3 regions of the uncultured Acetobacterium sp. genome follow, and region 3 is predicted to be linked to each of the others. Evidence: riboswitches for the same ligand, from Rfam matches in the RefSeq annotation. Region 3 holds a riboswitch; each other region holds the start of a gene.
The links. A riboswitch is a leader RNA that binds a small molecule or an ion and turns the genes downstream of it on or off. The one in region 3 is predicted to bind cobalamin.

Region 1 (10,928 bases), on a different contig from region 3:
TTCGCTCAAGATGACTTGATTCTGCTGCCGGGACTTGTTCACATCAATAATCCGCTGATTCTTCGAGCCTCTGAATTTCAGCATCAGGCTCTTGTTTTCGACTTCAAACTTTCCATCGACCAGCAGATCGGTATTTTCCAGCAAACCGAGCCGCCTGGCATCTTTTTTCTCGAGCAGGCTTTCATAGGTGTAGCCGGTGTAGGTCATCACATGATAACCCAGCTCTTTTGATCGCCTGGCCAGTTCACAAAAGCCCTCTGCCTGCTCAAAGGGTTCTCCACCGCTTAGGGTAATGCCGTCAAGCAGCGGGTTCTTTTTCATTTCGTCGATAATGGCCTCGACATCGACCAGGTTACCGCTCTTAAAGTCATGGGTGGCCGGGTTATGGCAGCCGTCGCAATGATGGTGGCAGCCCTGGGCAAAAACGACAAAGCGAATGCCTGGTCCATCGACAATCGATTCTTTGACCACTCCGGCGATTCTTACTTTTCTATTCATTTTTAGTCATTGCAATTGCTCCATTGCCGCTTCATTGCCAAGCCTACCAATCCCACCAATTTGTCCCGCGGCATTAAAATGCTTAATCCGATCGCTCACTTCGGCTTTTTTAGCATCATTGAAACGATCCAGGGTTCCCACCAGATAACCGGTGATCCGGCGGATCCGTTCAAAGTGGATCTGATCCTCAGATCGCCCGCAATTGGGGCATTCATCGCCAATGATGCCAGTGTAGCCACAAACCGGATCGCGATCGACCGGATGATTAATCGAGCCATAGCCAATCCCGGCTTCCTTCATCGCCCGAACCACTTTTTCAAAGGCCTCAAGATTATCCATTGGGTCGCCATCCATCTCGACATAGGTAATGTGACCGGCATTGGTAAGTTCATGATAAGGCGCTTCTGAATTAATTTTTTGATAGGCACTGGTTGGGTAGTAAACCGGGAGATGAAAGGAGTTGGTGTAATATTCGCGGTCGGTTACCCCGGGGATTTCGCCAAAAAAAGCTTTATCCAGCTTGACAAACCGTCCTGCGGTGCCTTCAGCCGGCGTGCCCAGCAGGGTAAAATTCATCTGATAGTGCTGGCTGGTTTCATCCATCCGTTTTCGCATGTGGCCAACAATTTCCAGCCCCAGCTGCTGGACTTCTTGCCCTTGTCCATGATGCTTTCCGGTTAACACAACAAGGCATTCCGCCAGTCCAATAAAGCCCATGCTGAGGGTTCCGTGTTTGAGTACTTGACGGATTTCCATCTCTTCGGTCAGATCATCGGAGTCAATCCAGACTCCCTGTCCCATTAAAAAGGGAAAATTTTTGACCTTTTTATGGGCCTGAATTTCAAATCGTTCCAGTAGCTGGTCAATGACCAGATCAATTCTTTTATCCAGCTCAGTAAAAAACTGTGCTTTGTCACCTTGGCTATTTAAGGCAATCCGGGGCAGATTAATGGTGGTAAAGCTTAAGTTGCCGCGGCCATAGGTGATTTCTCGATTGCGATCATGGACATTTCCGATCACCCGGGTGCGGCAGCCCATATAGGCGATTTCGGTTTCAGGTTGACCTTCTTTGTAATACTTTAAATTGAAGGGGGCATCCATAAAGGAAAAATTTGGAAACAATCGCTTGGCACTAACCCGGCAGGCCAGTTTGAACAAATCATAATTGGGGTCCCAGGGATTGTAGTTGACCCCTTCCTTGACCTTAAAAATATGAATCGGAAAAATCGGAGTTTCACCATTACCCAGACCAGCCTCGGTGGCCAGCAACAGGTTTTTGATCACTAATCGTCCTTCGGTCGACATATCCATACCATAGTTAATTGAACTAAAGGGGATTTGAGCACCGGCTCGGCTATGCATGGTGTTGAGATTATGGACAAAGGCTTCCATCGATTGGTATACACAACGATCGATTTCTTTTTCGGCGTTTTCGATCGCAAAGCCTTGTATCCGCTTGATGATATTGGCATCAGACACCCATTGAGCCAGGCTCCGGGCTTCTGCTGCCAAATAGCTTGTCGGTTGGTTTAAGACCGGTCTTAAATCCTGTTTCTTTTCGATGTCCTGACCAATAGCTTTGACCTTGGCTAAAGCATTTTTGGTATCCGTCAAAAGCGTTAAGGCCTTGGCCAGATTTTCCCGATAAAGCCGGGCATAGGTTTTTTTGACGCCGGGAACCATGGCATAGTCAAAATTGGGAATGCTCTGTCCACCATGCTGATCATTTTGGTTAGACTGGATGGCAATGCAGGCCAGCGCCGAATAACTTTGAATATCATTGGGTTCGCGCAGGTGTCCATGACCGGTGGAAAAACCATTTTTAAAGAGCTTTTCTAAGTCGATCTGGGTGCAGGTCGTCGTCAGGGTTAAAAAGTCCAGATCATGGATATGGATTTCGCCGGCTTTATGAGATGCCAAATGTTCTGGATTCAAGACAAACATTTCGTAAAATTGCTTGGCACCCTCCGATCCGTACTTTAGCATCGTGCCCATGGCGGTGTCCCCGTCAATATTGGCATTTTCTCGTTTGACATCATTATCCTTAGCATCCTTGAAGGTCAGGTCTTCGTAGATTCGCATCAGCCGATTATCCATTTCGCGGATTCGAGTCCGTTCAGCCCGGTAGAGAATATAGGCCTTGGCAGTTCTGGCGTGTCCGGTTTCGATCAGGATTTTTTCAACCGCATCTTGAATTTCTTCGACTGTTGGAGCCTTAGTCTTCATTTCCTCTTCAATATAGATGGTCACTTGTTCAGCCAGATCCATGGCAATATGGTAATTCTGTCCGCCGATTTCACTGGCCGCCTTAAAAATGGCATTGGCAATTTTTTCAATATTAAAGGGTGCTTCTCGTCCGTCTCTTTTTTTGATTTTTGTAATCATGCTAACTGTTTCCTTCTTTCCTGCTAATGGTTTTGTGATTTTTGGGCATTAAGAAACCCCTCGACAGCGTGTCAAGAGGCCTAATGAATTTGCTCACTCAAACACCCTCTATCACGCGTAGAGTCTGGTGTATCTAGTAATGGCAGGTAAACTGACTTCGGGTTAGTTTTTAAAAGAATCTCCCCCTTACAGTGGCGGGACCGTGCCGGATTTGCACCTGCTTCCCCTTAAACTGCGCCTGTTGGCACAGCACCATTACTCTCTTATTTTGTTGTGTGTATTTTATCATATACAAGATATAGTGTCAAACCGATTCATCCTGCAAACGACATTCACTATTTTAGTCATCCATCCTCGCTCAAATATCACTGCTATAAATGCCTGACGCGGATAACATAAACTTTAAAACTAACTTCTGCCAAATTTTCTAAAAAACCCTTTTAAATCGAGCTCACCTTAACTTTTTTCAGAAACAGATCATTTTTGCAGATATGTCTTGACAGAAAATGAAAGGTAACGTATTATCTATTAAGGTAATGCATTACCTTAATAGAAGCCTGGAGGTAGTATGGACAAAATTGATTCAATGCCTGATCAAAAATTTATCTTTGGCAGTGTTCAAATCGTTGCCAATCAGATGGATACGATGCTCGAGCGAGAACTAAAAGCGCACAACTTAACAACCAAGCAATGGCTGCTCACCGTTGTGGTTGCTAATAACTTTGATCACGACCCGACCATCAAGGAAGTGGCTAAAGCAATGGGGAGCTCCCATCAGAATGTCAAGCAGGTGGCGCTCAAGCTGGAACAAAAGGGCTTCGTTGTAATGGAAAAAGATCCCCAGGATGCCCGCATTACCCGGATCAAACTAACCCAAGCCGTTGATGCTTTTGGTCGAGAAATTCTCGAGAAATCAGTAATCTTCACTGATAAATTATTTAATGGCATCTCAGCTGAGGAGCTGGCAATGACCCGGTCAACACTTAAGAAGCTACTCATTAACCTTGAAAAGATGGATCAAAAATTAAAATAGCAGGAGGAAAACACGTGAAAAAAGCGATCACTATTATTCTCAGTATTGTCGGCGTATTGGTACTGGTGGGGGCTGGTGGATTATTTTATATGACCAGCGGCCTGGAGTCCGGTGAAAACCTGGCAGTCAACCCGGTCGATCTACAAAAAATTGAAGACGGCACCTATGCCGGCGTTTATGAATCCGGGCGTTGGACCAATGAGGTTGCCGTCAGCGTGGCCGATCATCAGATTGCCAGCATTGATGTGGTCAAAACCGTTACCATGGAATCCCCGGAAATGACCAGCACGATTATTAGCCGTGTCATCGAAAACCAAAATACTACTGTCGATACCGTTAGCGGTGCCACTGTGACCAGCAAGGCCTATCTCAAAGCCATCGAAAATGCCTTGAACCAATAAGTCTTAATTCTAAAATTCTTGGTTAGGGTGTCAAAAGTGATTTTGACCAAATTTACAGACAATATGTCGAATGGAAGGTCATTCAAAAATCAATATATTGTATGCTAAATGGCTTGATTTGAGTTTCGTCACCTCAACCATTCTTTAAAAAGAAAGGAAATTCCCATGAAAACCATGATACTTTATGCCAGCAACTATGGCTTTACCGCGGACTGCGCCGCAGAATTAAAAAAGAATTTACACGGCGAAACCCGCTTAGTCAATATCAATTCCGATAAAATCCCTGCCTTGAATGACTATGATACGGTCTTGGTCGGCGGCTCTATTTATATCGGACAAATTAACAAGAAGATAAAAAAATACTGCCTTGCACATTTAGACGAACTGCAAAACAAAAATCTGGGCTTCTTCATCAGCTGCGGTTCTCCTGAAACAATCGAAGACTATTTCAAAAATTCTTTTCCTGAAACGCTGCTTGAAAAAGCCCTTTGTCTTGAAAATTTTGGCGGCGAGATGCGCCCGGATAAAATGAAGTTTTTTCATAAGTTCGTCTCAAATATGGTGGAAAAATCTGCCCAAAAAGATGACACTCCCGCAATGCGACCCTTACCTGAGCACATCATCCGAATGGCCAATACGATTAACAATCACTCCTAACATCATTTTCCTAAATCTTATTGATCGTATCCAGTAGTTGCCTCATCGCCGCTATAAATTTAGGCTGGTAATTGACAATTTCTTCTTCAACCCCGTTTTCGAGCGCTTTCTGGAAGTCTTTAGCAATTTCGAACACTTGTTTGGCGCCAATGCTTCCAGAACTGCTTTTAACCTTATGTATCACTTGGGCGGCCTCCTGATAGTGTCTGGCTTTGATAGCTAGTTCCAAATTTTCAATCACTTCCTGATTTTCACCGAGATAAGCTTTTAAGACACTTTCATAAAGCGACTGATTATTTCCCATATACTTTAGGCCTTCTTCGCGATCAAGTACGATCACATTATCCCCTACTTCTCTGCTGTTTTGATCACGCCTCTGGCTGTCTGCTTCTTTTTCGCTGCTTGTCTCGCTCTTTGTATTGTTCTTTGCCTTGTTCTTTGTTTCTGCACTCACAATTTTACTAATGTTTTCGACAAATTGTTCGGGATTGAAGGGTTTACTAATATAGTGATAAATACCATAAGATTCACATTTTTCCTTAACCCCCTCAATCACATCAGCCGTCATCGCGACAATTGGGACATCACGCGAAAGTTTCCTGATTTGCTCGGCGGCTTCATAACCGTTAAGTACTGGCATGTGCAAATCCATTAGAATTAAATCTATCTCGGTGCAATGTAGCCTAAACAGGTCAACCCCCTCTTGTCCGTCATTACCCAGCCAAACCCGGAATCCTGCTGGCTCCAGTAACGATTTTGCAATGAGCTGATTGGTTTTGTTGTCTTCTACTACCAGGATGCCATAATTCTTTTCAAAAATATCCGCATCGATCGCTTCCTGTTTAAACTCCTGATTGGCAACGATGGCTTTGGTTCTGAAAATCTCCAGAATGCCGTTATATAAAACCGATGGAATAATCGGTTTTCCAATACCGATGTCAACCCCCTGGCTATCGAGTTTGTCAAACAAGTCTTCCCGCATCATCGGCAACAGCATAATGACCTTGGGCTTTTTTAAAATTTTCTTGTTGTCCTGAATCATTTCCACAAACTTAAACCCGCCACCGGCAGGGGTATCATAATCCATAATCAGCAGATCAAAGGGCTCTGAAAACTTTCCATTTTCCAATTCTAACATGTTGATGGCACTGGCCGCAGAAGTGGTTAGTTCGCAATGCATTCCAAAGGCACCTAAATAGCTGTCTATAATATTCATGTTTGAACCGGTCTTTTCCAGTACTAGTGTCTTGATGTCGTTAAAATACAGCGAAGAAACCTGCTGCTGATATTCCTGTTCCTTTTGCTGATCTTCCTCAAGCGATAATTTGACGATAAAGGTTGAGCCTTCGCCCGCGGTGCTGTAAACCTCAATTTCGCCATTCATCACTTCTACCAAGCTTTTGACGATCGAAAGCCCCAACCCGGTACCGCCAAAACGGCGATTAATACTGGCGTCACCCTGGGAAAAGGGTTCAAAAAGATTTTTTATCTGCTCCTCAGACATGCCAATCCCAGTGTCTCTAACCGTAAAGGCCAAATGATAAAAACTCGATTCCCTGGCCACCAGCCGAACATCAACCGCGACTTCCCCAGCATTTGTAAATTTGGTGGCATTGTTAATCAGATTCAGCAAAATCTGTTCAATCCGCTTGGCATCACCAAAATAACAGTTTGGTATTTTCGGATCCTTGCTTAATTTAAAGCCTAGCCGCTGTTCTTCAATTTTATAAGAAACAATATTAATCACATCCTGAATCACCAGATCCAGATTAAACGGAGCGCGCTCGAGTTCGATCTTTCCGGCTTCAATTTTTGAAAAATCAAGAATGTCATTTATAATACTGAGCATCGTATTGGCCGATTGGCTAATGCGATCCAGGTACATCTTCTGGGTCAGCGTCACCTGAGTTTTCTTAACCAGATAAGCCATCCCGGTAATGGCATTTAGGGGGGTTCTGATTTCATGGGACATCCGTGCCAAGAAACTGGATTTGATCGTATTGGCGGCCTCGGCTTCCTGCTTGGCCTGCTCTAAATCACTTTGGATTTTTTTTCGCTTTTCGATTTCTCGTCGCAGTCGCAAAATCCAGTAAATTGATACCAACCAGACTAGCATAACCACCCCACTGACCAGCATGACCACCTGATAAATGGGGCCGTAATCGGGTTCTATCTCTATCCCAACCCACTTGTTGTTGATGGCAATCCGTTCGTCCGGGGTAATGGTTGCCAGGGTTTTGTTGATGATGTCTCGCAGCACCGACCAGTCATTGCGGACTGCAAAATATAAACCCTGCTGTTGCTCGGCTTCAAAGGCGACATATTTCAAATTGGTTAGTCCGGTTGAACGGATCAGATAGTTGGTAGTCGCCAGATTCCCAATAAAAGCTACCTCTGTGCCATTGGCAACAGCAGTTAAGGCCGCTTCGACGGAGTCATACAGGCTCAAGTTAATCTGCGGGTATTCGGCCAGATAACTGTGATGGGAACTGTTCTTTTGAACCGCCACCGTCTGCCGGTATAGATCTTCAATACTGCTGATATTCGGGGTGGAATCCCGAACAACAATAACCCGTTTAAAATAATAGTAAGGTTCTGAAAATAAAAAAAACTGTTCTCGCGCCGGGGTTTTAGATATTGCCGGCAGCATGTCGACCTCGCCATGAAGCGCTTTTTGATAAGCTTCGTTCCAGGTCAAGCCTTTTATCACTTCCATCTCTAATCCCGTTTTTTCGCTGATAATTTCCAGATAGTCGGAGGTAATACCCTGGTAAGTGCCATTGTCATCAAAAAATTCAAAGGGCACAAACTTCGGATCAACCCCCAGGCGGATCACCGGATGCGCCTCCATAAAGGCCAGTTCTTCTGCTGTCCAGTCAATGCGATCATCGCGGGCATAACAAAAAGAAGGGACACTAATAATCACGATAAATAAAATGATTAAACTGCCCAGTCTTTTCATCACAATGCCTCCGCTTCATGGGTCTCCTGCATAAATTTACGGGAAATCTCGGCTACCTGTTCTTTGATTTCCAAAAATCCCGCCACGATATCCGGATCAAAATGCTTGCCACTTTCGCTCATAATCAGATCAATGCTGTAGTCAAAATCGTAGGCCGGTTTATAGATGCGTTTACTGGTCAGGGCATCGTAGACATCAATAATGGCCATCAGACGCCCTGGCAGCGGAATAGCTTCCCCCGATAACCCGTTTGGATAACCGGTTCCATTATATTTTTCGTGATGCCCACCAACAATTTCCATCGCTGTTTTGATAAAGTTGGGCACATCCTCTTCGCTGTATATTTCGTTTTGCAGGGCATTAACCCCATAAATCACATGTTTTTTCATGATCGTAAATTCGTCCTCGGTCAGTCTACCCGGTTTTAATAAAATATTGTCGGGAATACCCACCTTGCCGATATCATGCAGCGGCGTGGTGGTAACGAGTTCCTTAACATAGGCTTCGCTGAGGATCTCTTTGTATTTATCTTTCGTTCTTAAATGGTCACAAAGAATTTTCATAATCAATCGGGTTCTTATGGTATGTCTGGAAGATTCAACATTGCGGACTTCTAGTAGTCCAACCAGCGCCTGGATAGTAATATCCCGAGTGGCTGCGACTTCTCTGGTCTTCTTTAAAACCATCGCATCGAGGCGCTGATTATCTTGCTCGATCATTTTTTGAATCCGTTTTAATTTGATATGAATATTAATCCGAATCAAGAGCGATTGAATGTTGAGTGGTTTTCTAATATAATCAACCGCTCCTAATTCCAGCCCTTTGACCTCATTATCAATTTCGTCATAATTAGTTAGTATAATGGTGCGGATCTTTCTAAGTTCGGGGTCCTTCTGCATGGCTTCTAGTACCTCAAAGCCATTCATTCTGGGCATGTTTAAATCAAGAATCACCAGATCGATATCTGGGTTTTTTTCAAGCAATGCCATGGCTTCTAGTCCATCACAGGCTGTTAGCGTATGATAATCCGCTAACATCGTGCTGATAATCAACCGATCCGTGGTTGAATCATCCACAATCAATATCTTTGTGCTCATTGTTCCCCCCAAGCTTTTAAATGATTCCTCGCAAACCAATTTGTAATGCACTTTCACAGCGAGACTTGTTTTTTTGCATTTTTTCTAAATTCAGTTCAAACTAATATGTTTTGATTACCCCTTTGCCTGACCCTTAAACGACTATTCAAAAAAAGTTTCAAAATCCAACTTGGATTTTGAAACTTTTAAACGCTTATTTAAACACGGTTAAGGTACCGGGGGATAAAAACCCCCTTAAAAAGGCATCCCTTTGCTCACTGTAACAACTGTAATCAGATAACCCAATCAAAGGCTTCGATGGTCATCTCTTTTATTTCATGACCCGAAAAATGAAGCTCTGGTGTTTTGATGCTAACTTTTGTTCCTTCTGGTACCGATTTTGTAATAAACACATTACTGCCAATGACAACCCCTTTTCCAACAACCGTCTCGCCCCCTAAGATAGAGGCTCCTGAGTAAACGGTTACCTCGTCTTGTAAACTCGGATGTCGTCGTACCCCTCTGAGTTTCTGGCCACCCCGGGTAGACAGAGCCCCCAAAGTAACGCCCTGATAGATTTTTACATGCTCGCCAATAATAGCGGTTTCACCAATTACGACGCCAGTACCATGATCGATGAAAAAATACTTACCAATGGTCGCACCGGGATGAATGTCGATGCCAGTAATGTTATGGGCATATTCACTCATGATTCGCGGGATCAACGGCACCGAGAGTTTGTAAAGTTCATGCGCCAGGCGGTGAATGCTGATCGCAAAAACCCCCGGATAGCAAAAGATAATCTCATCTTTGCTTTTGGCAGCGGGGTCTCCGTCAAAGGCGGCAATCACATCGGTTGCCAGAAACTCGCGGATCTGGGGAATTTTGCTCATAAATTCGTAGCAGATTCGCTCCGCTTCCAGGCGATAATGTTCTTCACTCAAATCTTCGGATTTGCTGGCCTGATGTTTTAGCGCCAGGGTAAACTGCGTGGTCAGACTTTCGATGATACAGACTAACAGATCCCCAATATGGTAATCCTGAATTTCTCTGCGAAAATTCGTTCTGCCAAAATAACTGGGGAAAATAAGCTGTCGCAATGCTTTGGTTGTATCAATAATAACGCTTCGATTGGGTAAAAAACCCAAATCATGGGGTGCAATATAACACTCCTTTTTATAACTCTCTGAAATGTTGTCGACCAATGCACCTATTTTTATTTTATATTCGTTGCTCATGATATTCCCTTCCATTTTTACGTATTTTTGTCTTTACCCTGCTGAATCCTCTGAATCCTCGAAATTCAACGTCTAACAAGATTTTATTTTATTATACTACAAAATCGATATGAATCCTTAAAAATAACAAGGATTAACCCCTTTAAATGCTAGGGGTTAATCCTTCGTTTTATTCTTTAAACCAACTGGTCACTCAGTAGCGGTACAAGGCCGCAAGATCGCTTTGGGTTGGCATCTCATCTTTTTCTAAAATCAGCACCTCTCCACCGCGGCTCAGAACCACCTCGGCCATGTCATCATAAACATCCCCGACTCTGGGGTTCTCAATTTCGCCCTGGATGATGGTTCCTTGATTGGGATCAAAAAGTCCCGGATGCACCGTGTTTTCTTCCAGATACAAGGTGGCGACTCTGCCCTCGGCAATGGCTCTGCCGATTTGAACCAGATCATCGGAACCCAGGTCTTTGGCATGAGCTTCAGCAAAAAAGTCTATCCGCACTTTTAGTTCCTTTTTAAATAGCTCCTTCATCACGCCCTGTATTTTTTCATAAAAACTTTTTTTATCGAGAGACTCGCCATCAATTTTTATGCCTTCATCAATCAGGTAATTGTTTTTTGATAGCTTTCTGAATTCACCCTGATGTTCATCTAAGCCCATCAGGATCAGCGGTATCTTGT
Region 2 (10,928 bases), on a different contig from region 3:
GGAATATGAAAATGAGCCAAAAGACGTTTTTTATGATAAAATGAAGGAAGTTTGCGAATTACTGGCGTCGACCCGTCCCACCGCCGTGAATTTATTCTGGGCGATCAAGCGGATGGAAGATGTGATGGCGGCCAATGCCGATAAAGAACCGGCGCAATTGGTTGAAATATTAAAGGATGAAGCCCAGGCCATCTGTGCCGAAGACATTCAGATGTGTCGGGACATGGGCAAGCATGGCGCCGAGCTGATCCATCAAAACGATACCCTTTTGACCCACTGTAACGCCGGAGCCTTGGCAACCGCCGATTACGGCACCGCCCTGGGGGTAATTCGGGCGGCTCATGAAGCCGGCAAAAATATTTCTGTCTATGCCGACGAAACCCGGCCTTTTTTACAGGGTGCCCGACTGACCGCTTACGAACTTCATGCCGACGGCATTCCGGTAACGTTAATTACTGATAACATGGCTGGCTGGATGATGAAACTGGGCAAGATTGACGGCGTTATTGTGGGCGCCGATCGGATTGCTGCTAATGGTGATGTGGCCAATAAAATCGGTACCTATTCGGTGTCGGTACTGGCCAAAGCCCATGGCATTCCGATGTATGTGGCGGCACCGACCTCGACCATTGATTTTGCCATGCAATCCGGGGATGAGATTGTCATTGAACAACGGGACTGCCGTGAGATCAGCCACATCGGTGGCATTCAGGTGGCGCCGGACGGGGTCGCCATGGAAAACCCGGCCTTTGACGTCACCCCCCACCAGAATGTCACCGCCATCATCACTGAAAAAGGGGTGGTTTATCCCCCCTATGATATTAATATTCCCAAGCTAAAAGAATAGCAAGATAATAGCAAAAGAATAGCAAAAATAAAGCAAAAATAAAGCTAAAGGATAAAGCATGAAAGTAAATATACTATTTCCCGTTCTCAATGAAGAGCGGCGACTGGAAAAAGGGATTTTAAAAACCCTGCTTTTCCTCAAAAAAAACAAGCTCTTTGATTATCAATTGACGATCATTGATAATGGGTCGACCGACGCCACCGCGGCGATCAGCCGACGGCTGTGCGAAAAGCATCCCGAGGTTCATTATCTAAAAACCCCTGAGCGGGGCGTCGGGGTCGCCCTGCGAACTGGCGCGGCGGACAATCGCTGTGAAGTGATTGGCTATATGGATATTGACCTTTCCACCAATATTGAGCATCTCAGACAGGTCAAGGATATTTTTGAAAACCTGCCCGATGTAAGAATTATCAAGGGCTCGCGGCTGATGAAAAATTCGACGGTGATGGGGCGCAAGCCGGCTAGAGAATTTACCTCCCGGGGACTCAATCGGCTCTTGCATGTGGTCTTTAAAAATCAGTTCACCGATGCTCTCTGCGGCTTTGATTTTTATCGAAAAGAGACCTTTGACGACTTGATTGCTGCTGCCAGCCAGGACAATGGCTGGTTTTATTGCGTTGAGCTGCTGCTGCGCGCCGAGCGTCAGGGCATCGCAGTCCACGATATTCCGGTGATCTGGGAAGATGATTATGATACTAAGGTAAAGGTTGTTAAAACTGTGGTATCCTATCTCAAGCAGATCAAATTTTTAAAGTCAGAATTTATTAAAGAAGATCGTCAAAAAAATAAATTGAAAAATTTGAATTAAGATCACCAGACAAATCCTGACAGCAAGGAGACAAGATGAAGGTACCAGCAAATAATTTACTACGGCATTTTGAAGAGCACCAGCAAGAATACGAAGATAAAGCATTAGAAATTCTAAGAAGCGGCAGCTATATTCTCGGGAATGAAGTAGACCGCTTTGAAAAAGATTTTGCCAGCTATATCGGCACCAATTACTGCGTCGGCCTGGGCAACTGTTTAGATGCCCTGTGGCTTTCTTTTCGTGTTTTGGGGATTGGCGCCGGCGACGAGGTGATCGTTCAGGCCAACACCTACATTGCCAGCGTGATGGGGATCACCATCAATGATGCCACCCCGGTTTTTGTCGAACCGGACGCTTTTCATGGTATCGATGCCGATAAAATCGAAGCGAAGATTACCAAAAAGACCAAGGCCATTCTGGTAGTCCACCTTTACGGCACCAGCTGCGAAATGGATAAGATCGTGGCGATTGCCAGAAAACACAATCTCCGGCTGGTCGAGGATTGCGCCCAAAGCCATGGCGCCACCTATCAGGGTCAGGTGACCGGTTCCTTTGGCGATATCGGCTGTTTCAGCTTTTATCCGTCCAAAAATCTCGGCGCATTTGGTGATGGCGGTGCCATTACTACCAACAGCCCAGAACTGGATCGGGCCTTTCGGATGTATCGCTTTTACGGTAGTGAAAAGCGCTATTACAATAAGGTCGTCGGCACCAATTCCCGCTTGGATGAGCTTCAGGCGGGGCTGCTTAATGTCAAGCTTGCTTATCTGGATGAGCTCAATGCTGACCGCAACCGGGTTTGCACCGCCTATCTTGACAAGATCAGCAATCCGGTGATCGCTTTGCCTAAACTGCGGGACCAGGCAACCACGGTCTGGCATCAGTTTGTCATCACCACCCCCTATCGGGATCAGCTTAAGGATTATCTGGAAGCTGCAGGCATCGGCAGCATCATTCATTATCCAATTCCCCCACATTTGTCAGAAGCCTATGCCTATCTGAAGATTGGCCGGGGTAGTCTGCCGATTACTGAAAAACTGGCGGATCAGGTTTTATCACTGCCCTTGTTTTATGGGATGACCGAAACCGAAATCGACACCGTTATTACCGCTATCAATACCTTTGTGCCACCGGCGCCGGAGCAATAAGATGACCGTAAACAAAACCCGTTGGGACAAAATCATTATCGGTGCCGGACTTTACGGACTCTATGCCGCCAAAAGCTGTGGTGACCGGGGTCAGCGGGTATTGGTGCTGGAATGGGAAGCGTCGCCTTTTCAGCGGGCTACCTATATCAATCAGGCGCGCGTCCATATGGGTTATCATTACCCGCGGTCCTATGCCACAGCGATTAAGTCGGCCCATTATTTTAACCGCTTCGTGAAGGATTATCAGTTTTGTATTCACAGTGAATTTGACCAGGTTTACGCCACCAGCGACAGCTTCAGCTGGACCAACCGCGACCAGTTTACCCAGTTTTGTCAGGCGGCAGAGATTCCCTGCGAAGAGCTTATTCCCCATAAGTATTTTAAAAAGGGGCTTTGTGATGGTGCCTATCTAACCCGTGAATATACCTATGATGCCGGCATTCTGGGACATTATTTTGTCGATCAGCTGGAAAAACGGAAAAATGTTGAAATTCGCTATGGGGTGCGGATTCAGCGGATTGAAAAAGGGGAAACGAGCTATGCCATTACCTTGGAAAATGGGAAGGTCGAAGAAACCGGCTTTCTCCTCAACGCCACCTACGGGTCAACCAATCAGATCCTTGATCTGGCTGGTTATGAGCCCTTTAAAATTAAGTATGAGCTTTGCGAAATCATTCTCTGCCAGCCGGAAAAAAAGCTGCTTGAGGTGGGGATCACGGTGATGGACGGGCCTTTTTTTTCGCTGATGCCCTTTGGAAAAAGCGGCTACCATTCGCTGACGTCGGTGACCTTTACTCCTCATCGGTCGTCTTTTGACAGCCTGCCCCAGTTTAACTGCCAGAAAAAAAGCGATGGTTATTGCAGCCCCAAACAACTGGGGAACTGCAATGATTGTCTCGCTAAACCGGCATCGGCCTGGCCCTATATGTCTAATATGGCCGAGAAATATCTAAAGGAAGATTACGGCTTTTCTTATGCGGGCTCGCTTTTTTCGATGAAGCCGATTTTAAAGGCTTCTGAAGTCGATGACTCCCGGCCGACGGTGGTCCGTAAGGCCAGTGAAAAACCGACCTTTGTTTCGGTGTTGTCGGGAAAAATAAATACCGTTTATGATTTGGATGAGGTGCTCAAAGATGACTAAAAAACAGGTCAATAAAGTGGACGTAGGGGATAAAGAAAAAAACTTTGTTTCAGCGGTGATCTATATCTATAATGATGAAGAGCGGATCAGGGATTTTCTGGGGAAGATTAATGCGGTTTTAAGTGCCAATTTTGACAACTATCAGATTATCTGCGTCAATGACGCTTCGGACGATAACAGTCTGGCGGTTATTCGCGAGATCGGCAAAAGCATTGCCGGGACGGTCATCAACGTCGTTAATATGAGTTTTTACCAGGGCGTTGAGCTGGCCATGAATGCCGGCATTGATCTGTCGATCGGCGATTTTGTTTTTGAATTTGACAATATGGTGATGGATTATGATGCTGAATTGATGATGGCGGTATATAATCACAGCCTGACTGGTTTTGATATCGTCAATGCCGCCCCGAAAAAATGTGGCCGCAAGACATCACGGCTTTTTTACACAGTCTTTAACCGTTATTCACACAGTCCCCATCAGCTGCGAACAGAAAACTTCCGGGTGTTGTCAAGACGGGCGATTAACCGGGTCCATTCGATGAGCAAGACGATCCCCTACCGCAAGGCGGTTTACGCCAACTGTGGATTAAAAATTGACACCATTGAGTACGACAATGATCTGTCCTGCACCAAGGCCTACGATGCCGAAACAAAAAATCAGCGAAAAGAAATGGCCGCTGATTCGCTGATTTTATTTACCAACGTGGCCTATAAGATGACCCTGTTGGCGGCAGTCTTTATGATGGTGGCGACCTTTGGCATCGGTATCTATACCCTGGTCAGCTATGTCTATGAAGATGTTGTTTCCGGCTATACCTCGATGATGCTGGTGATCGTCTTTGGCTTCTTCGGCGTCTTTGTGATTCTGGCGGTAATCATCAAATACTTATCAATGCTGATCGAACTGGTCTTCAGCAAACAAAAGTACACCATCGAGTCGGTCGAAACCATTAGCGAGTAGGAACTACCGTACCGACCAATTGTTAATCTGTTGTTTGCTGCGGGATCGGACAGGCTACCGCCTGTTCGCCCCGATGCAAACAACATGATGTAACAATTGTCGGTACTAGGTTATCACGGATAAAAAACAAAGGCTGCCTAGCCGATTTTACTTAATCTCGACTTCGGCGTGGGGATCGAAGGGGTTGGTGCGCAGCGAAAAGGAGTATAGAAAAGGGTAGGACTTTCGCAGATGGTTCATATAGATCAGCCATTCTAAGAGCAGCAGCTTCTGAACCCGCTCAATATCGACCATCAGGTGGGCGTGGTCTTTTTCAGGGAGCTGGTTAAGATCCTTGCGATTGGCCAATTCCTGCTCAGCATGAGCTAGCGACATAATCAGATCGGAAAAGGTTTCGTGTTCAATCAGGATCGGGTTTTCTAACAGGGTCAGAAAGAGTTCCCGTTTAGCGGTGAGAAAGCTACTGAGATTTAACAAACAGGGACCCTGAAAGTTTACAGAGGAGTCAATTTTCTTAATTTGTCTAATGGCATTTTTGTAATCCCGGCTATCCCATTGGGGATCGATTAATAAAACGGCTTGCAGGTCTTTTAAATGGGCATCTTCTTTACAGAAAAAGCCCATCAATTCGACCCCGGCCTCAGAAAAGAAGACACTGACGACCATGTTCACCTTCTTGAGCCGTTCAGCCTTATCTTTGTCACTAATGATCTTGTGAAAAATAATTGAAACCAGTAACACATCCACCGGTAAAAAAGCGATATCACCAAGCAGATAAATAAAGATATGGTGAGTGTCTTTGAATATCAAAAAGTGGATAAAGTAAAGGATCACCGACAGGGCGATAAAGCTCGATGCCATAAGCAGAGCCTTGTAGTTTTTTTTCATAGATTGTCTCCAGTGTTCAAATTTATAGGACTTTTGTTTAATTATAACGCAATTTTTAAAAGAAGACTAGCGAATAGTCCGATTAGCAGAGCAAAATTGCTTGATCGATTATGAAGGTGTTTTCTGGCCAATATTTTAAATGATCTAAGAGAAGGTAGGACACCGATGAAATTTAGTATGTTTTCCTGGTTTGGTTACTTTATGCCTTTTGAAGAGCGGATAAAAATTATTGCCGATGCCGGTTTTGATGAGGCGATGATTTCCTGGGAGGATGAGCTTGAGCCCTGGGCACTAAAGAAAGAAGCATTCCCGGAGCTGGTCAGAAAGAATGGTTTGGCGATTACCAATATGCATGCTCCATTTATCGGTTACAGTGATATCTGGACGGCCTCGCGCATGGAGATTTCGCCCAAGCTTAAGATGTTCAAGGATTATTTAAAAGATTGCCAGGCTTTTGAGATTCCGGCGATGGTGATGCATACCAATGATCTCGATGCATTTACGCCGGATTTGGATAAGGGTTTGGCTTTTTTCTCCGAGCTGGCCGATGCCGCCGAGAAGTACAACGTCGATTTGGCGGTCGAAAATGTCTCGCGCCAGCATCTGTTGGTTTATCTATTAGATCAGATTGATGCCCCGCGGTTTGGGATGTGCTATGACAGCTCCCACGATTTTCTGGAAGAACAGAATTGCGGCCGGATTTTAAAGGCATATAAGCATCGGATTAAGGCGCTACATCTTTCAGATAATGACTTTTTGCAAGATCGCCACTGGATTCCCGGCGAAGGCAGCATCCCGCTGGATGCGGTGATGGCTGAGATTCAGACGGTGCCAACCATCAAAACGATTTCTTATGAGGTGCTGGCTAATGCAGTCTGGCAGGAGAAAGATCCGCTCGATTTCGCTGTGGCGGTTAAGCAGAGTCTGGCAACCAAGGATCCAGAATCACGGCAAAAATAATCAATTGAAAAGTTGCCTATTCTGTGATACACTGCCACTAATATAATAGAAAATTGATGAGGAAAGGGGTGCAAAACCCCTGCAGCCCCCGCTACTGTAATTGCTAATAAGGTTTTTGTGCCACTGTCTTATGGATGGGAAGGGAGAACCAAGGATAGGCAAGAGTCAGGACACTCATAATCATTGATATTCTTCGGTGGGAAGAACAGGATTAAACCTTTTGTTTAGTATCCAGCCTCCACAGGAAGCTGGATTTATTTTTGCAAAAAATGCAAAAAAATAAAGAAAAAGAAGGAAGAAAATGAAAAAGAAGAAGCTCAGAAGGCTATCGGCTAGTTTAATTATTTTAGCCTTGATGGTATCCTTTACTGGATGTCAACAAAGCGGCACAACAACGGATGCTAAGGGAGTTGAGACGAAAAGTGGTTCGACCAGTTATCCGGTAACAGTAACAGATAATGCCGGCAACGCCGTGACCATTGATAAAGAACCACAAAAGATTGTCTCGTTATCACCGGCAACAACCGAAATTCTGTTTGCCCTGGATCAGGGTGATAAGGTGGTAGGACGGACAAAATATTGCAACTATCCCGAAGCTGCCTTAGCAGTCACCGATGTGGGCAGCTTTAACTCACCGACCCTTGAAAAAATCATTGAGTTGTCACCAGATCTGGTGGTTGCATCTGATTTTATTTCTGATGATATCAAACAACAGCTGGAGGCGACTGGCGCTAAAGTGATAACCTTTAATGCTGCCAATATTGACGGGATTCTAAGCAATATTGTTGATACTGGGGAAGTGACCAATGCCAATGATCAGGCCAAAGCGGTCGTCGAAAAAATGGCAGCTGAGCGAGAAGCCTTAAGTGAGAAAGCACAAACAGCCAAAACCCAGAAAGTAGTATTTTTTGATATCGGAAAGTTTTACTCGGCAGGTCCCGGTTCCACCCTTGATTCCATGCTGACCGATCTAAATGCAGTGAATATTGCTGCCGATAAAACCGACCAATGGCCACAGCTCAGCACTGAAGAAATCATTGCTGACAACCCCGATGTTTATATTTCACTGTACACCACACCAGAGGAAATCAAGGCGACCCCAGGCTTTGACAAAATCAATGCGATTATCAATGATCAAGTAATCTATTTCGAATTTCTCACTTTGGAAAGTGATATGATCCAGCGGCCAGGGCCACGTATTATTGAAGGAATGGCCTTGATTGCCGAAAGTATTTATCCGGAAATTTTCACTAAATAAGAGTAAGTAAGTCTTTCTAATGGGGTGAATGCTGTTCGCCCCCTAGTTTTCTCTAGGAGAGACCCAGGGGGCGAACAGAAAAAAGGATCAATTGGAGAAATCATGAAAAACAGAGTCAAGAAATATAGTATTATCATATCCATTGCTATTTGTATCATCATTATTTATGTCTGTACTTTGTTGGGAGTGGCGTCGATTTCTTTTTGGGATGCTAATAAAATCCTGCTGAATCAGATTTTTCGGATCGATTTGGGGATGGAAAATATTAGCGCGGGAGCCATTGCCATTATTTGGAATGTGCGATTGCCGCGGATTATTCTGGCCTTTATTACCGGTGGGGTGCTGGCCATCTGTGGCGCCGCCTACCAGGGAATCTTTAAAAATCCCATGGCTGATCCTTATATTTTAGGGGTATCATCGGGGGCGGCTCTGGGAGCGACGATTGGCATTGTGATGAATTTTTCCAGCAGTTTATTTGGGATGAACGGCACCGCTATTTTAGCTTTTGTCGGATCATTTGCATCGATTTTAGTGGTTTATAATATCTCCCGAGTCGGTCGCAAGGTTCCGGTGGCGACACTGCTACTTAGCGGCATTGCCATCGGGCAAACCATTAGTGCGATCATGTATTTGCTGATGATTTTTAATCAGGAAGAAATGACCCGGATTATGTTCTGGATCATGGGCAGTTTAAACGGTAAGGGCTGGGGTCAGGTTTTAACGGTGCTACCTTATGTTATTATCGGATGTATCGTTATGCTGACCTCAGTTCGAGAATTGGATATCATGCTGTTGGGCGAGGAAACCGCGACTCAGTTGGGGGTGGATACCGAGCGTTTAAAAAAGAAAATTTTAATTACCTCATCGCTGCTGACCGCAGCAGTGGTCTCGGTTACCGGGATCATCGGGTTTGTGGGATTGGTAATACCCCATATTGTCCGCCTGGTAACTGGTCCTAAACATCGGGTTTTGATTCCTTTTTCGCTACTCTTTGGTGGAGCGTTTTTAATTCTGTGTGATACGCTGGCCCGAACGGTGGCTGGTCAGGAAATTCCCGTCGGGATTATTACCGCCGCCTTCGGCGGACCCTTTTTTGTCTATCTCTTGAGAAAACGAAAGCAGGGGGGTGTCTAAGATGAAGCGGTTAATGCCAAGAATCATGCTCGATTTTAAGGATCTGGTATCCGGTTATGGTGAAAAAGATATCTTACAAGGGTTTAACGCGACCATCTGTCAGGGTGAGTTTGTCGGATTGATCGGTCCCAACGGCACCGGGAAGTCAACCCTGTTAAAATGTTTGTCGGGACTGTTACCAGTTAAATCCGGGGTGATTACTCTGGAAGAAAAGGACAATACCAGCTATAGCCAGCGGCAGCGGGCTCAAATGATTGCGGTGGTGCCGCAGTCCTTTGATATCGACTATGATTTCACCGTTGAGGACATCGTCTTGATGGGACGCAACCCCTATCTGAGTTATCGCACCAAGGAAAGTCAGCATGATTATACGATTGTCGCCGAGGCGATGCGGGCGACCAAGACCCTCCCGTTTAGAAAGCGGCTTTATAATAATCTCAGCGGCGGCGAAAAACAGCGGGTGATTATTGCCCGGGCGATTGCCCAGGAACCCGATATCATTTTGTTGGATGAACCGACATCGGCGCTGGATATCCACCACCAGATTGAAGTGATGGAGTTAATTCGCAATCTGAATGTAAAAAAATCGATGACGGTGGTGGCTGTCCTTCATGATATTAATCTGGCGGCGCGATACTGCAACCGGCTTATTTTAATGAAGGATGGCAGGGTGGTTGTCGACGGTACCCCCAAAGAAGTGATCACTGAAAAAAATCTTAAAAAAGTCTATGAGATGAAAATGTTTATTCAGGAGAATAAACTGTTTGGAAAACCGGAGATTATTCCACTCCGGGTGATTAAAGAATCAGAAGACTACCGCAGTTTGCGGATTCATGTCATCTGCGGCGGCAACAAGGCGTCCCAGGTACTAGAAGAACTGGAGGCCATGGGTCATCAGGTCACTGCCGGGGTGGTCAACCAGGGCAGTGATGACTGGACCATCTGTGATGTGCTGGCGATTCCGATGATTGAAGAAAGTCCTTTTACCGCCATCAGTCGGGAAAAACAGGAAGAAAACCTGGCGGTGATGGCAAAAAGTGACCTGATTCTAATTTCGGATCTGCCTTTTGGCCACGGCAATATCAATAACCTGATCGGTTTGGAAAAGCTTACGGGTGAGCTTTATTTTCACCGCAATTGTCTAAACAATGACTTTACCGAAGGCCAGCTGAAAAAGCGGCTTGAAGCGATTAAAAAGGAAAAGACGATCAACGAAATTAATGATCATCAGGAATTTATAAAAATGGTTAAAGCATTAACCTTGATTGAAGAAAAATAGTTTCGTAATGGTCTATCTGCTGGCAGCGGCCGTCTTTTTGCGAAATTTAGAATAGTGATAGCAGTCATTAAGAAGGAGACGAAATTATGAATTACTTTATGCTGGCCGGAGCCAGCAGCAACGTCGGAAAGACCACTGTCACCATGGGCATCATGGCGGCATTTAAAAAACGGGGACTGCGGGTAAAACCCTTTAAAACCGGACCAGACTACATTGACCCGATGTTTCATCGCTTTGTCACTGGTCAACCGTCGATTAATCTGGATACCTGGATGTTAAATGAGGAAACGGTCCGGGGTCTCTTTTTTAGACGGCTGGATGAAAATGATCTGGGGATTGCCGAAGGGGTTATGGGTCTCTATGATGGCCATAGCCTGGAATCGGACGTCGGTAGCAGTGCCTATCTGGCCAAAAGCATCGGTGCTCCGGTGATTTTGATCATCGATGGTCGAGGAATGGCCAAAAGTGCCGCAGCGCTGGTTAAAGGTTATGTCGATTTTGATC
Region 3 (10,928 bases):
TGATTTTAAACTCTTTTATGCCAAGCAAGCGGGGACTACAACGACCTTTTACGGCTATGATAGTAATGGAAAAATCTACTCTTCAACCGACTTAAGCACCTGGACAAACGGTACTCTGGTGACATTGGACGGCAGCAAAGCGCTGATTGGTATCGATAGTTCCGGCTATCCCTTAGCCATTGCCACCACCCCTGACACTGATCAAGCCGGTAATACGACCCACTCCGTTTATACCTGGAGTGGCAACCGTTGGAATTCTTACGATAGCTTACCAAATATCATACCAGGCCCAATCAACCCGACTTTTTATACCGATGCCAACTTAGTAGACTATCTGATTTATCAGGACAATAACAACAATGTGACTATGCAAGAATTTTTTGAATACCAAAAAAACCAAATCGGCTCTAACTCAAGCCTGTCCCTCCCCAGCAGCTTTACCAACTCCCTGCTGGTCTATAACGGCAGCGGCCTGACACTTTACGCTTACTAAAACGCCTATAGCCAACCCGGTCGTGGATTGCCTCGGCTAACCAAAAACTCAAAGACCCCTGATTCATCCTGAATCAGGGGTCTCTTGACACACTTTTACGGCTTGCCACGATGCTTTACCACATCACCGATCAGCCATACTGATCAGCTTTCACCTTAAACCGCAACACCGTTTTTAATTTATCCGTCTCGGTCCGCCGGGGATCGGACAGATAAATCTCCCGATGGGTTTTGTCGCTACGCCGATAGCCATGGTCACTGCAAAAGGCTTCCATCTGGGCAAAGCTGGCCAGCTCATCATCATAGCTGCCCAGATGCAGCATCTGACAGCAGATTCCTTCTTCCAATTCTTCCAGCCGAATCTGATCGAGCCAAGCATTGGGCTTTTTCTTTTTGACTTCCGTGATAAACCGGGCGGCCAGTTCAGCGGTCAGAAAATCCGGCTGTCGGATCATCACGGTATAGGCATAATTGCTTTTATCGGCGCTGGTTTTGGCCGTGTCGACCAGATCCCAGACTCCTTCCAGGGGAAAAACGGTATAGTCGTAATAGCCGTCAGGAATCATTTTACTCTTATAGGACATTTTTACCGCATAGCTGAAGCTGTACAGCGCCGTCACCGCCTCCGCAAACGCTTCCCCATTGGGATCGCCGTTACCGTCTAACATGGCAAAGGACATCGGCGGCACTGCTATCATTGCGGGCTGCTTTTGGGGCAGGTATAAGCTCTTAAATTGCTTTTTATAATCGACTTTGTCCATCGCCTGTTTCTCCTTTGATTTTTCTCTTAATTTCTCTCTTGATTTCTCCCTTAATTCAGTGAAATATAGACATGAATTTCGGCATTGGCCATGTCCTCCCCGGGTTGATATTCCTCAAAGTCGCTGCCAAATCTGCGGTCAAGCTTCATATCCCAAAGCTTCATCCAGAAGTCGCCGACGGCCTTCTGCACATCGCCATGGATAATGAATTTTGCGTAGTTACCGGCAGCAATCGTTACTGTCTCAACCAGCTCTGGTTGCGAAACCGTAGCATCAACTTCACAGCCAACCACCACGTCATAGTCACCGGCCGCACCATTTTCATAATTGGTATAAAGGCCAATGCACTTCTCATTTTTTCTGCCGGCCAGGGAGGCTTCAATTCCATCCCCGTAAAAACGTTGCCAGGTCGCCCCAATTTTTTCGCCCATTTGGGTATCAGTATTGCTCGTTTGAATTTTAAGGCCTGCTAACTTTTTTTCTTCTAGTTGTACCAGTTCATAATCCATTTGTGTATACCTCTTTTCTATCTTTTTGATAAATCCAGTATACACCGTTTAACCTGACACCTAATGTCATATTAAAGATATTTTCTTAAACTGTTCTCCAATTTTTTCTTAATCGCCTCCCGTAGCCACTGGGGTTCTAACACCTCGGTGGCATCGCCATAGGAAAGAATATATCCTTGCACCCAGTCATCCTCGGGCAAGTAGCTCACTACCAAAAATGACCCGTCTTGATGTTTAGTGATTGAAGCCGGGTCGAATTCATCGTAGATCCGATAAGCCATGGCAGCGTCTATTTTTAGGATTAACCTAATTTGAGAACCGCCTATTTCCGGTTTTTCGAAAACAGGGCCTTCTGGCAGGGTCCGAAAAAAGTCCTCTGATAACTGCCTGAGCTGCCTAATCCGACTGACCTTAAAAAAACGCAGCGCCTCTTTACTTAGACAAAATCCATAAACATACCAGGACTGCCCCTTAAACATGAGCTTTAACGGCTCAATGGTGCGCTCGGTCTTTTGGCCGCTCGCACTGAAGTAGTCAAAGGCAATCTTATTTTTCCCAAGAATGGCATTTTTTAAATCATTGAATTTTTCCCGCTCATCGATACCGCCGCCCCAATGGGAAAAGTCTACCTCAATCCAATCGGCATCCTTTTTTTTAAATAGGGTTGCCAGTTTTCTAAGCACCGGATCTACCTCCGGTCCGTTTAGTACATTCATCCCCTGCAGGGACGCCAGCAGATTGACTTGTTCCTTTTCAGAAAGCAGCGATTTTTTAATCACGTAATTATCAAGCAGCCGAATCCCCCCGCCCTTTCCTTTTTCGGCATAAACGGGAATCCCAGCGGCACCTAAGGCTTCAACATCCCGGTAAATGGTTCGCTGAGATACTTCAAAATAGTCGGCCAATTCTCTGGCGGTTACCTTTTTCTTTTCAAACAGAATATAGACCATTTCCAGCAATCGATTGATCTGCATTGCCCTCATCCTTTGTTATTTTTTCTTCTATTTTAACACAAATTTACCGCAAATTGCACTTCCGTAAAAGATCACAAAATGTTTGCATTCACCCAACATTTGCCATCTTTTCGTCGCCCGTCATCTTTTCCTCTCTGGCAATGCAACCATCAATGCTGCACACTGAGCAATCGCAATAATTATGGAAATCGTCGAAGAGAATCCCAGAAGAACTGTATACTGGACGCATAAGATAGCCTTTGCCCATCTCAAGTCCGATCTTCTGTGAGGTGCTGCCAAAGCTGTCAAAAATAGCCTTGCTATCCTGAATCGCCCAATCCTGGATCAGACCGGGATTCGCTATTCCTACCTGCTTAAGATGATAGTCTTCCCGAATTGCTGCTTTTAAATGCTTCATAGCACCATACATGATTGACAACTTTAGTGACTGCAAGAAATAATGCTCAATATGGTGGAGATTTGTTGGCATTTCACCGATTGTTAGCAAATATAAAAGAACCTGTTCGTGGTCTTTTAATAAATAATGAAGCGTTTTACTCTTATACTTGATCCCATCCATTATGACTAAATATTTTGAGAATACTTCAACTGGACAGGCTTTAATGATCGCCATTGGTTTAATTTGCTTTTTTAAAAGCTCTACCACATTCTGATATTCATCATAAATCGGTGAATCACACGTTACGTTCATTTTTTTCATCAGCATCTGTATATTAACATCAACCGGCAACTCTTTAATCCTAATTTTATCCATGTTTCCCTCTTTCTAGACAAGTTATTTTACAAAAAACTAAAAAAACCTTTTTTCAAAAGGTTTACAAAATGTGCGCCATATTTTGTCCAGATAAGGAAAACACTGCCCCGAATCAGGCCTTTTTCAAATGGTCTCACAATTTGCCGCCTTCTTTGAAGCTTCAAACATCTTAACCATTTAGAAATATCCTGACTTGGCGGGGCTTGTTGCAACAGCCTTCTCGGGTAACCCAATGACCGTCTGCACCCATGATCGCCTTACAGTAGCAAAGAAACTGTTGCGGATTTCCACCGCATTCCTTCTGTCATGGTTTGACTTTATACTAATCGAAAACACATTTTTTAGCAAGGGGTTTATTATGACTAATCAAAGTAATATTTCTATGTTTAACAACGATGTCTCCTTATGGAGTTATCACATTTCATCATCTCTGGATTTTGTTGATGCAATTTCTTTAGTAACACTTAATACCTACCGGAAAACCTAACACTATTTTGTTGATATAACAATATTTGCTGTTAATTCGCAATCAATTGGGTATAAACATTATATACCCGATATTTACAAGGAGGAAATTTTATGGCACAGTATCATGAACCAATTGAATTATTAGACGAAAAAACAATGAATATCACCCGGGCCATCAATAGTTTAAAAGAAGAATTAGAAGCTGTTGATTGGTACAACCAACGCGTGGCAGCAACAAGCGACCCTGAATTAAAAGCGATTATGGCACATAACCGGGACGAAGAAATTGAACACGCCTGCATGGCCATTGAATGGTTAAGACGAAACATGGATAAATGGGACGAAGAATTGCGAACTTACCTGTTTGTCGATGGTTCAATTCTGGAAGCCGAAGAAAGTGAAACGGCACCAGAACCTGCAAGGTCATCCGGTATTCATGTCGGCGATCTAAAATAATATTGAGAATCAATCAAGGAGGAAAATAATGTTAAAAAGAGAAATTGCACCCTTAACGCAACTCGCCTGGAGTGAAATTGATGGCAGAGCCGAAGCCGTATTAAAAAGTCGGTTAACGGCAAGAAAAGCTGTCACCGTAAATGGACCAAAAGGTCTTGACTTTACAAGCGTATCAGAAGGTCGATTAGAACTGATCGACGACGATGAAAATCTCGTGAAAACTGGTGTTTTCAAGATCAAACCGCTTGTTGAAGCGCGAATAAGCTTCACCCTAAACCGCTGGGAGTTGGATAACCTGACCCGTGGCGCCAAGGATATTGATTTGACCAACCTGGAAGAAGCCGTCCAGAAAATTGCCGAGTTCGAAGAAACGGCCGTTTATAAAGGCTTTGATGCTGGTCAAATTAAGGGTCTGGAAACTGTCAGTGCCAACGAAAAGATACCATTTGGTGAAACCGATTCCCAAATTATGGAGGCAATCTCAAAAGGTCTGGTTACATTAAAAGAAAAATTTGAAGCCGGCCCCTTTGTTTTAATCGTCGGTGAGGTGGCTTATAATCGCCTCAACATCAGCTCGCATGGTTATCCACTGATTAAACAGATCGAAGCTCTCATTGGCGGGAAAATACTATTAAGCACTGTTCTTGATGGCGCTTTTCTGATCCCTTATGATAATCCAAACTTTGAACTAACCATCGGACAGGATTTTGCCATTGGTTTTGAATCTTATGATCAAGAAGACGTTAAACTGTTTATCACCGAAAGCTTTACCTTCCGCGTGTTGGATGAAAATATTATTATTGCCTATACCGTATAAGCATTAATAAGCTTAACTACAAACCTCAAACAGCAGACCGATCGTGGTCTGCTGTTTTAATTACTCAATTTTCTGCTTTTAAAAGCCATTAAAACCGCTGCCTGATGATCCCTTTCACCAGACAGCGGTTTTTTTAACTTATAATAATCTGCTTTAAGTATTTAATAACCAGATCAGCAAAGCGGTTGATGTCTTTAATGTAGGCAAAGTCCTTGCCGTAGATCAGTTTTTCGGCCATCAGATCCTGCTCCTTACCAGTGAAAACACCCAGCACCATAATCCCCAGTTGTCTGGCAAACCGCACCTCGCGGGCGGTATCGGCAATCGCAACCCGACCACGATAGGCTTCACTTAAATCATTGACCTGGCCTTTCCCCACCTTGATGTCATTGGGGCGGCCATCGCTCAGGACAATCAGAATTTTGTTGTCTTCGCTCCGCTTGATCAAATCTTCACAGGTGGCCTTAATGGCCAAACCATCGCGGTTATTCCCAGAGCAATAATATTCAAAGATATTGTCATTGGCAGACAACGGTGATTCATAATCACGGAAGCGTTTGATCACGGTATAATCCAGAAAACTGGAAAAGCCCAGCACCCGGTTGGGAATCCCGACCAGGGTTAAGGCATGGGCTAAAATATAGGCCTGAATCGCGACTCGGGACTGGTTGCGTCGCTGAGATCCGCTAGAATCGATCAGGATATCGACCACAAAGCTGCCCTTGTTGTTATCAATCGTCTTGACAAACACCTTGTTATTGCTGCTGCGGCCAATTCGCCAGAGTTTGTTGGGGATCAGACTACCAGCATCGGATGGAATCGCATCGACAATTTCTTCCTGAACCAGGGTTCTGGCCATGCTTTCTTTTAATTTATTGATGTTGCGTTTAAATACCTTGTAGTTGGCCCGGAACACATCAATGTTTTTGACCTGATGCCGCTGCACATATTTCTGCTGAAATTCATTGTCACTGTCGCTGCGGACAACCCCATCGGTCATATGAATCCGACAGTTACCATGGGTACCTTTGCAGACCCGATTCTGGAGTTTTTTGACTTCACTTATATCAAGAAAAGAGTTGCCATAATAATAGGCTACTTTTTCATAAATTTTTTCGATATCTTCTTCTTGAACCCGCAAAATCCGGTTGTCATTTACATCGCTAATATTGGCCATATCACCTTGGGATTCTCCCAGCAGGGCTTCGGCAATTTCTTCAATCGAGGCTTCAATATCCTGGTCATCAGGATCTTCAAACATTTCTTCTAACATAAAGTCAGAAAAATCGCCGCGGATATGATTCTTATTGTTACCCGATTCATAAGCATCGCTGCCTTCGCCTTCGACAAACATCGGGAAATATTTGACATACACATCTTCAATGCCACGCAGCAGTTCAATGGTATCTTCGTGCTTTTGCAGCGCCATTAACGCTTTGGCAATGTTTCGGGTTTCGGTATCCATCATCGGGGTTTTACCAATTTTTTCCAGAATGATGGCATGACGAACCTTTTCTAGTAAATCACTGGTGTGCATTTTGTAATAATTGCTAAGAATATCGTCGTAGGCATTTTTGCGGATATCATAAACCCCGGGACGTTCGGCAATAATCTTTTCTTCCACCACCACATCACTGCCAATGGCAATCAGGCTTAATAGTATATCCTTATTAAAACCGGCACGATGACGGCTGATCACGTATTTCTTGACTGCCGGCCAATTAATGTATTTTCGTCGTCCCCCGGCGGTGACAGCGTGGTAAAGGGCAACATTCTTTGAAATAAAGCTCTTTTCACCGCTGTCCATATTTTCGTCGTAATCTCCGGAAATGGTCCACATCAGATTGGCGATGCGATTATCAAATTCATAGTCTTCGTACATCCATTTAGCATCCTTCAAAGTGTTTACCTCCCTTCTCTGGATTGTGGGTTTTTAGATACCAGTAAAAACATCGGAAGCTTCCCAGCTTTCGCGGATCCGGGTTTTGATGACATCCAGGACGATTTCTTTTTCAAACTGGTCAAAGGTTTTGCCGATCACGCCCATATCCACGGCCAGCATCGGTTTGAGTCCCCGACGGATGGTTTTCAGGCTACCAATAATCCCCCGTAGATCAACCGATTTGGTGGAAATTTCGGAGTTCTTTGATTTCGCCTGGAGATCCAGAAAGATGCCGGCAAACTGCGGCAGAATATCTGCGCTGGCATCTGGGAAATATTCCTTTAAAATAATCATCAGGGTATCTTCTTCAATCTGAGGAATATCAATGGTCATAAAACGTGATACCAGGGCTTCATTAAGCTCTTTGGTGCCGGCATATTCATAGTTCATCGTGCCGATAAAGCGGGTGGCGTCGTGGAGCTTGATTTTTTCATAGCCCGGTACATCGATGACCTTACGGTAATCTAGCGCCGAGTGGAGTACCACCAGGGCATCATTTTTAGCCATATTGATTTCATCAAAAACCCCAAAGCCACCATTGATGGCACACTCATAGACCGACCCGCGCCGCAACCGCACCTCGTTGTCAATAAAGGTGTCGGTACCAATCAGGCTGGAGCTATCGGTGTTGACATGGAAGGAGGTGTTCCACTGGGGACGGTTAAAAAGCTCGCAGATATTATCGGCCAAAACATTTTTCCCGGTAGCCTTGGGCCCGGAGAGCAAAATATTCTCGCCCTCTAAAATAGCGGTAATGCACATCGACCAGATATCCTTACCATAAAAAACGGTCTCGGTACTAGGAACCCGATCCTGCAGACGCTCATCCAGTTTATAAAAGTGTTTAAAATATTTTATATCGTCAAGCAGCTTTTCGCTGATACCCTGTTTTAGTAATTCCTGTGTTAATCTCATTTGTTTTTCCTTTCTGTCAATGCCATGCATCGATTTTGTCAGTTTATTTAGAATGATTTGAATATAACACAAAACCCAGTGGAATGGTTAGAAAAAATGCAAAACCACAAAAATTTATCCGTTTTTAAGACTTCTCTCCAAAGCTGATATTAATTCCCCTGCTGGTAAAATCACATTATTATTTACTTATGTGATCGCAATCACACTTTTATAGGAAATTATGTGAACTTAAAAAACAGGGCGCAAACCCTGTTCTATTCTTATCATTTTTTCTGATCCATCTTTTCCCCAATGACTTTTAAGACCTGAATCATCCCGCTATCCGCATTCTCAACGACCGCAGTAATTTCTTCCCGGGTTATCTCATCCAGATGAAATCCAGCCACCACCGTGCAGACACAAGTCAAGGTTTGTGAAACCTTTTTGGCCAGCGGTATCGCCAGGGCATCATCCTTATGGGACTGTGGCGTGTAAGAGCAAAGGCGACCATCATCGCCAATGGCGGTGCAGCCAATATGGGCATCGCCGCCGGTGAGTAAAATCAGCCAGTCATTGCCAACGGGGATGATTTCATAATGAAGCGCCGTTGAGCCGGTGCCCTGGGTCATTTTGATGCGCTCACTCATGGCCATCCTCATGACCCCAGCGGGTAAACAGATGGTGGGGGATCCTCAGCATATCGAAGACCTTGCCGACGCTCTGGTTGATGATTTCATCAATCGATTGGGGTTTGTGGTAAAAGCCCGGCATCGGCGGCAGAATAATCCCACCGGCCTCGGTTACCGCGGTCATATTGCGCAAATGAATCAGGGTCAGCGGCGTTTCCCGAACCATCAGAATCAGCGGTTTACGTTCCTTCAAGGCCACATCGCCGATCCGGACGATCAGGTTGTCGCTGAAGCCGTTGGCAATCCCGGCCAGGGTCTTCATGCTGCAGGGTGCAATCACGGTGGCGTCAATGCCATAAGAACCGCTGGATACGGCCGCCGCCATATCCCCGCTGTCGTAAACGCTGTCGGCCAGTGACAGCACGTAGTCTTCGGTATAGCTGGTTTCCAGGCCAATGGTTTTGCTGCCCCATTCGCTGAGGATCAGCGAAACGTGGTGTTCAGTCTCTTTTAAGGCTTCCAGTAACCGGATGCCGTAAACGACTCCGGATGCGCCGGTAATTCCCACTGCAATTTTCATCAAAGTTTTCTCCGTTTTTCTGTTTTTTCATAATCGATGCCAGTTTCATTGATGATGACCCCGTAAACATTCGCTGCCGTTTCTTTAGAGATGATCTCGTCTTGTACATCGTCATAGACTTTTTGCGGGGCTCGTTTCATCGGTTCACCCCAACCGCCGCCACTGCTGGTATTCAGGTAAATTCGATCACCCTTGACGGCATGGCGGGGCGCTTCCTTGCTTGCCATGATGATCTGCTCGCCGTCATGAACAAAAACACTGCGGTTCAGACTGCCCGGATGACCGCCCCGGAGGCCGTAGGGGGCAAATCTAATGCCGTCGCCAAAATTGACTATATCACCTGTTTCGGCGGTGATCTCAAAGGCGTATTTCATGCCGCTGCCACCCCGGTATTCACCAGCCCCGGCGGTATCATTGTCCATCTCATGATGTAGAGTGATGTGCGGGTATTGCACTTCGTTGGATTCGATATTGGGGGCCTTGACCCCACCGAAATTCGATAATGTCGCCATATAGGGTTTGCCATCATGGCCGGCCATGGCGCCGCCACTACCTAATGAACAAAAGGAAAAGCCGACATAGTAGCGGTCATTGCGGGGATCGACGCCATAAAAAGATGGTCCCAGATAACGATGGTAGCCAGCGGAGACCCGGCCCGACTGGGCCTGATCCAGGGCTTTAAAAATCGTTCCGATGATTTCGCTGGCCGGGGTCAGGGTGCAGAGGGTCATCGGGGCCGGAAGTTTGGGATTGACCAACGATCCCTCGGGCAGATTGACCTCAATGCAGCGAAAGGCACCGCTGTTTCTGGGAATGTCTTTGCCCAGAAACCATAAGGCGGCAATACCGGAAGCACAGGTAGCCGTCACCACCGAGGTGTTGATAAAGCCTTTGACCTGGGCGTCGGTGCCGGTAAAATCGACCAGCATCTGGTCACCGGTGATGGTGACTGCCACCGCAATTTTAACCGGTTCGGTTTGAAAACCGTCATCATCAATATAATCAACGGCGGTGTAGGTGCCGTCTGGCGTGGCAGCAATGCGCTGACGGGTCAGGGTTTCGGTCTGAATCAACGACTCCGTCACCGCTTTCCTGACGGTGGCCACCGAATAGGTGCCTAACATCTCTTTGATCCGTCGGGCGGCCAGTCGGTTGGAACCGATCTGAGCCAGAAAGTCGCTGGTGAGCATGTCCGGATTTCGGGTATTCAGGCGGATCAGCTCCAGCACGTCGGTAATCATTTGGTTATTTTTCATCAGTCGGGTCGGTGGAATCCGCAGCCCTTCCTGAAAGATCTCCGTCGCCTTGGGGTTATAACTGCCAGCGGTGGAACCGCCGATATCGCCGTGATGAGCCCGGCTGACACAGAAGAATAACAGCTCGTCCTGATAAAATACCGGGCTAATGATACCGATATCCGGCAGATGATTGCCGCCGTCATAGGGGTCGTTGATGATAAAAACATCGCCATCGGCGATAGCTCCGCCGAATTTCCGCAGCACCGCTTTGACACTGAAAGACCCGGCAGTAGCCAGGATTGGAATGCCACTGAGTTGGGAGACCAGGTCGCCGGCCTCGTCGCAGATACAGCAGGCGAAATCACAGGCTTCGGCAAAAATCGGGGAGTGGGCCGAACGCTCCAGGGCGATCCC

Region 1: linked by a shared signal. The riboswitch ahead of QZ998_RS09665 (anaerobic ribonucleoside triphosphate reductase) and the one ahead of QZ998_RS16190 (hypothetical protein) in region 3 are both predicted to bind cobalamin.
Region 2: linked by a shared signal. The riboswitch ahead of QZ998_RS06885 (ABC transporter substrate-binding protein) and the one ahead of QZ998_RS16190 (hypothetical protein) in region 3 are both predicted to bind cobalamin.

What each region holds. Positions count from the first base shown of each region.
Region 1 is NZ_CAKMJU010000061.1:358-11,285, forward strand. Features, by position in the region: gene nrdG (anaerobic ribonucleoside-triphosphate reductase activating protein) at 1-498, opposite strand, end outside; gene QZ998_RS09665 (anaerobic ribonucleoside triphosphate reductase) at 505-2,883, opposite strand; cobalamin riboswitch at 3,007-3,155, opposite strand; gene QZ998_RS09670 (MarR family transcriptional regulator) at 3,452-3,916, shown strand; gene QZ998_RS09675 (FMN-binding protein) at 3,931-4,317, shown strand; gene QZ998_RS09680 (flavodoxin domain-containing protein) at 4,483-4,974, shown strand; gene QZ998_RS09685 (transporter substrate-binding domain-containing protein) at 4,985-7,936, opposite strand; gene QZ998_RS09690 (HD domain-containing phosphohydrolase) at 7,936-9,033, opposite strand; gene QZ998_RS09695 (serine acetyltransferase) at 9,306-10,250, opposite strand; gene QZ998_RS09700 (hypothetical protein) at 10,444-10,928, opposite strand, start outside.
Region 2 is NZ_CAKMJU010000034.1:32,174-43,101, forward strand. Features, by position in the region: gene mtnA (S-methyl-5-thioribose-1-phosphate isomerase) at 1-847, shown strand, start outside; gene QZ998_RS06855 (glycosyltransferase) at 906-1,655, shown strand; gene QZ998_RS06860 (DegT/DnrJ/EryC1/StrS family aminotransferase) at 1,691-2,803, shown strand; gene QZ998_RS06865 (FAD-dependent oxidoreductase) at 2,805-3,944, shown strand; gene QZ998_RS06870 (glycosyltransferase) at 3,937-4,905, shown strand; gene QZ998_RS06875 (hypothetical protein) at 5,053-5,793, opposite strand; gene QZ998_RS06880 (sugar phosphate isomerase/epimerase) at 5,959-6,753, shown strand; cobalamin riboswitch at 6,753-6,950, shown strand; gene QZ998_RS06885 (ABC transporter substrate-binding protein) at 7,055-8,011, shown strand; gene QZ998_RS06890 (iron chelate uptake ABC transporter family permease subunit) at 8,114-9,145, shown strand; gene QZ998_RS06895 (heme ABC transporter ATP-binding protein) at 9,147-10,424, shown strand; gene QZ998_RS06900 (cobyrinate a,c-diamide synthase) at 10,511-10,928, shown strand, end outside.
Region 3 is NZ_CAKMJU010000134.1:8,975-19,902, forward strand. Features, by position in the region: gene QZ998_RS16170 (YDG domain-containing protein) at 1-493, shown strand, start outside; gene QZ998_RS16175 (GyrI-like domain-containing protein) at 624-1,253, opposite strand; gene QZ998_RS16180 (GyrI-like domain-containing protein) at 1,304-1,762, opposite strand; gene QZ998_RS16185 (YafY family protein) at 1,834-2,736, opposite strand; gene QZ998_RS16190 (hypothetical protein) at 2,825-3,490, opposite strand; cobalamin riboswitch at 3,652-3,837, opposite strand; gene QZ998_RS16195 (ferritin-like domain-containing protein) at 4,070-4,414, shown strand; gene QZ998_RS16200 (family 1 encapsulin nanocompartment shell protein) at 4,443-5,231, shown strand; gene QZ998_RS16205 (nitric oxide reductase activation-like protein) at 5,365-7,131, opposite strand; gene QZ998_RS16210 (MoxR family ATPase) at 7,165-8,088, opposite strand; gene QZ998_RS16215 (hypothetical protein) at 8,352-8,714, opposite strand; gene QZ998_RS16220 (UbiX family flavin prenyltransferase) at 8,707-9,276, opposite strand; gene QZ998_RS16225 (hydantoinase B/oxoprolinase family protein) at 9,276-10,928, opposite strand, start outside.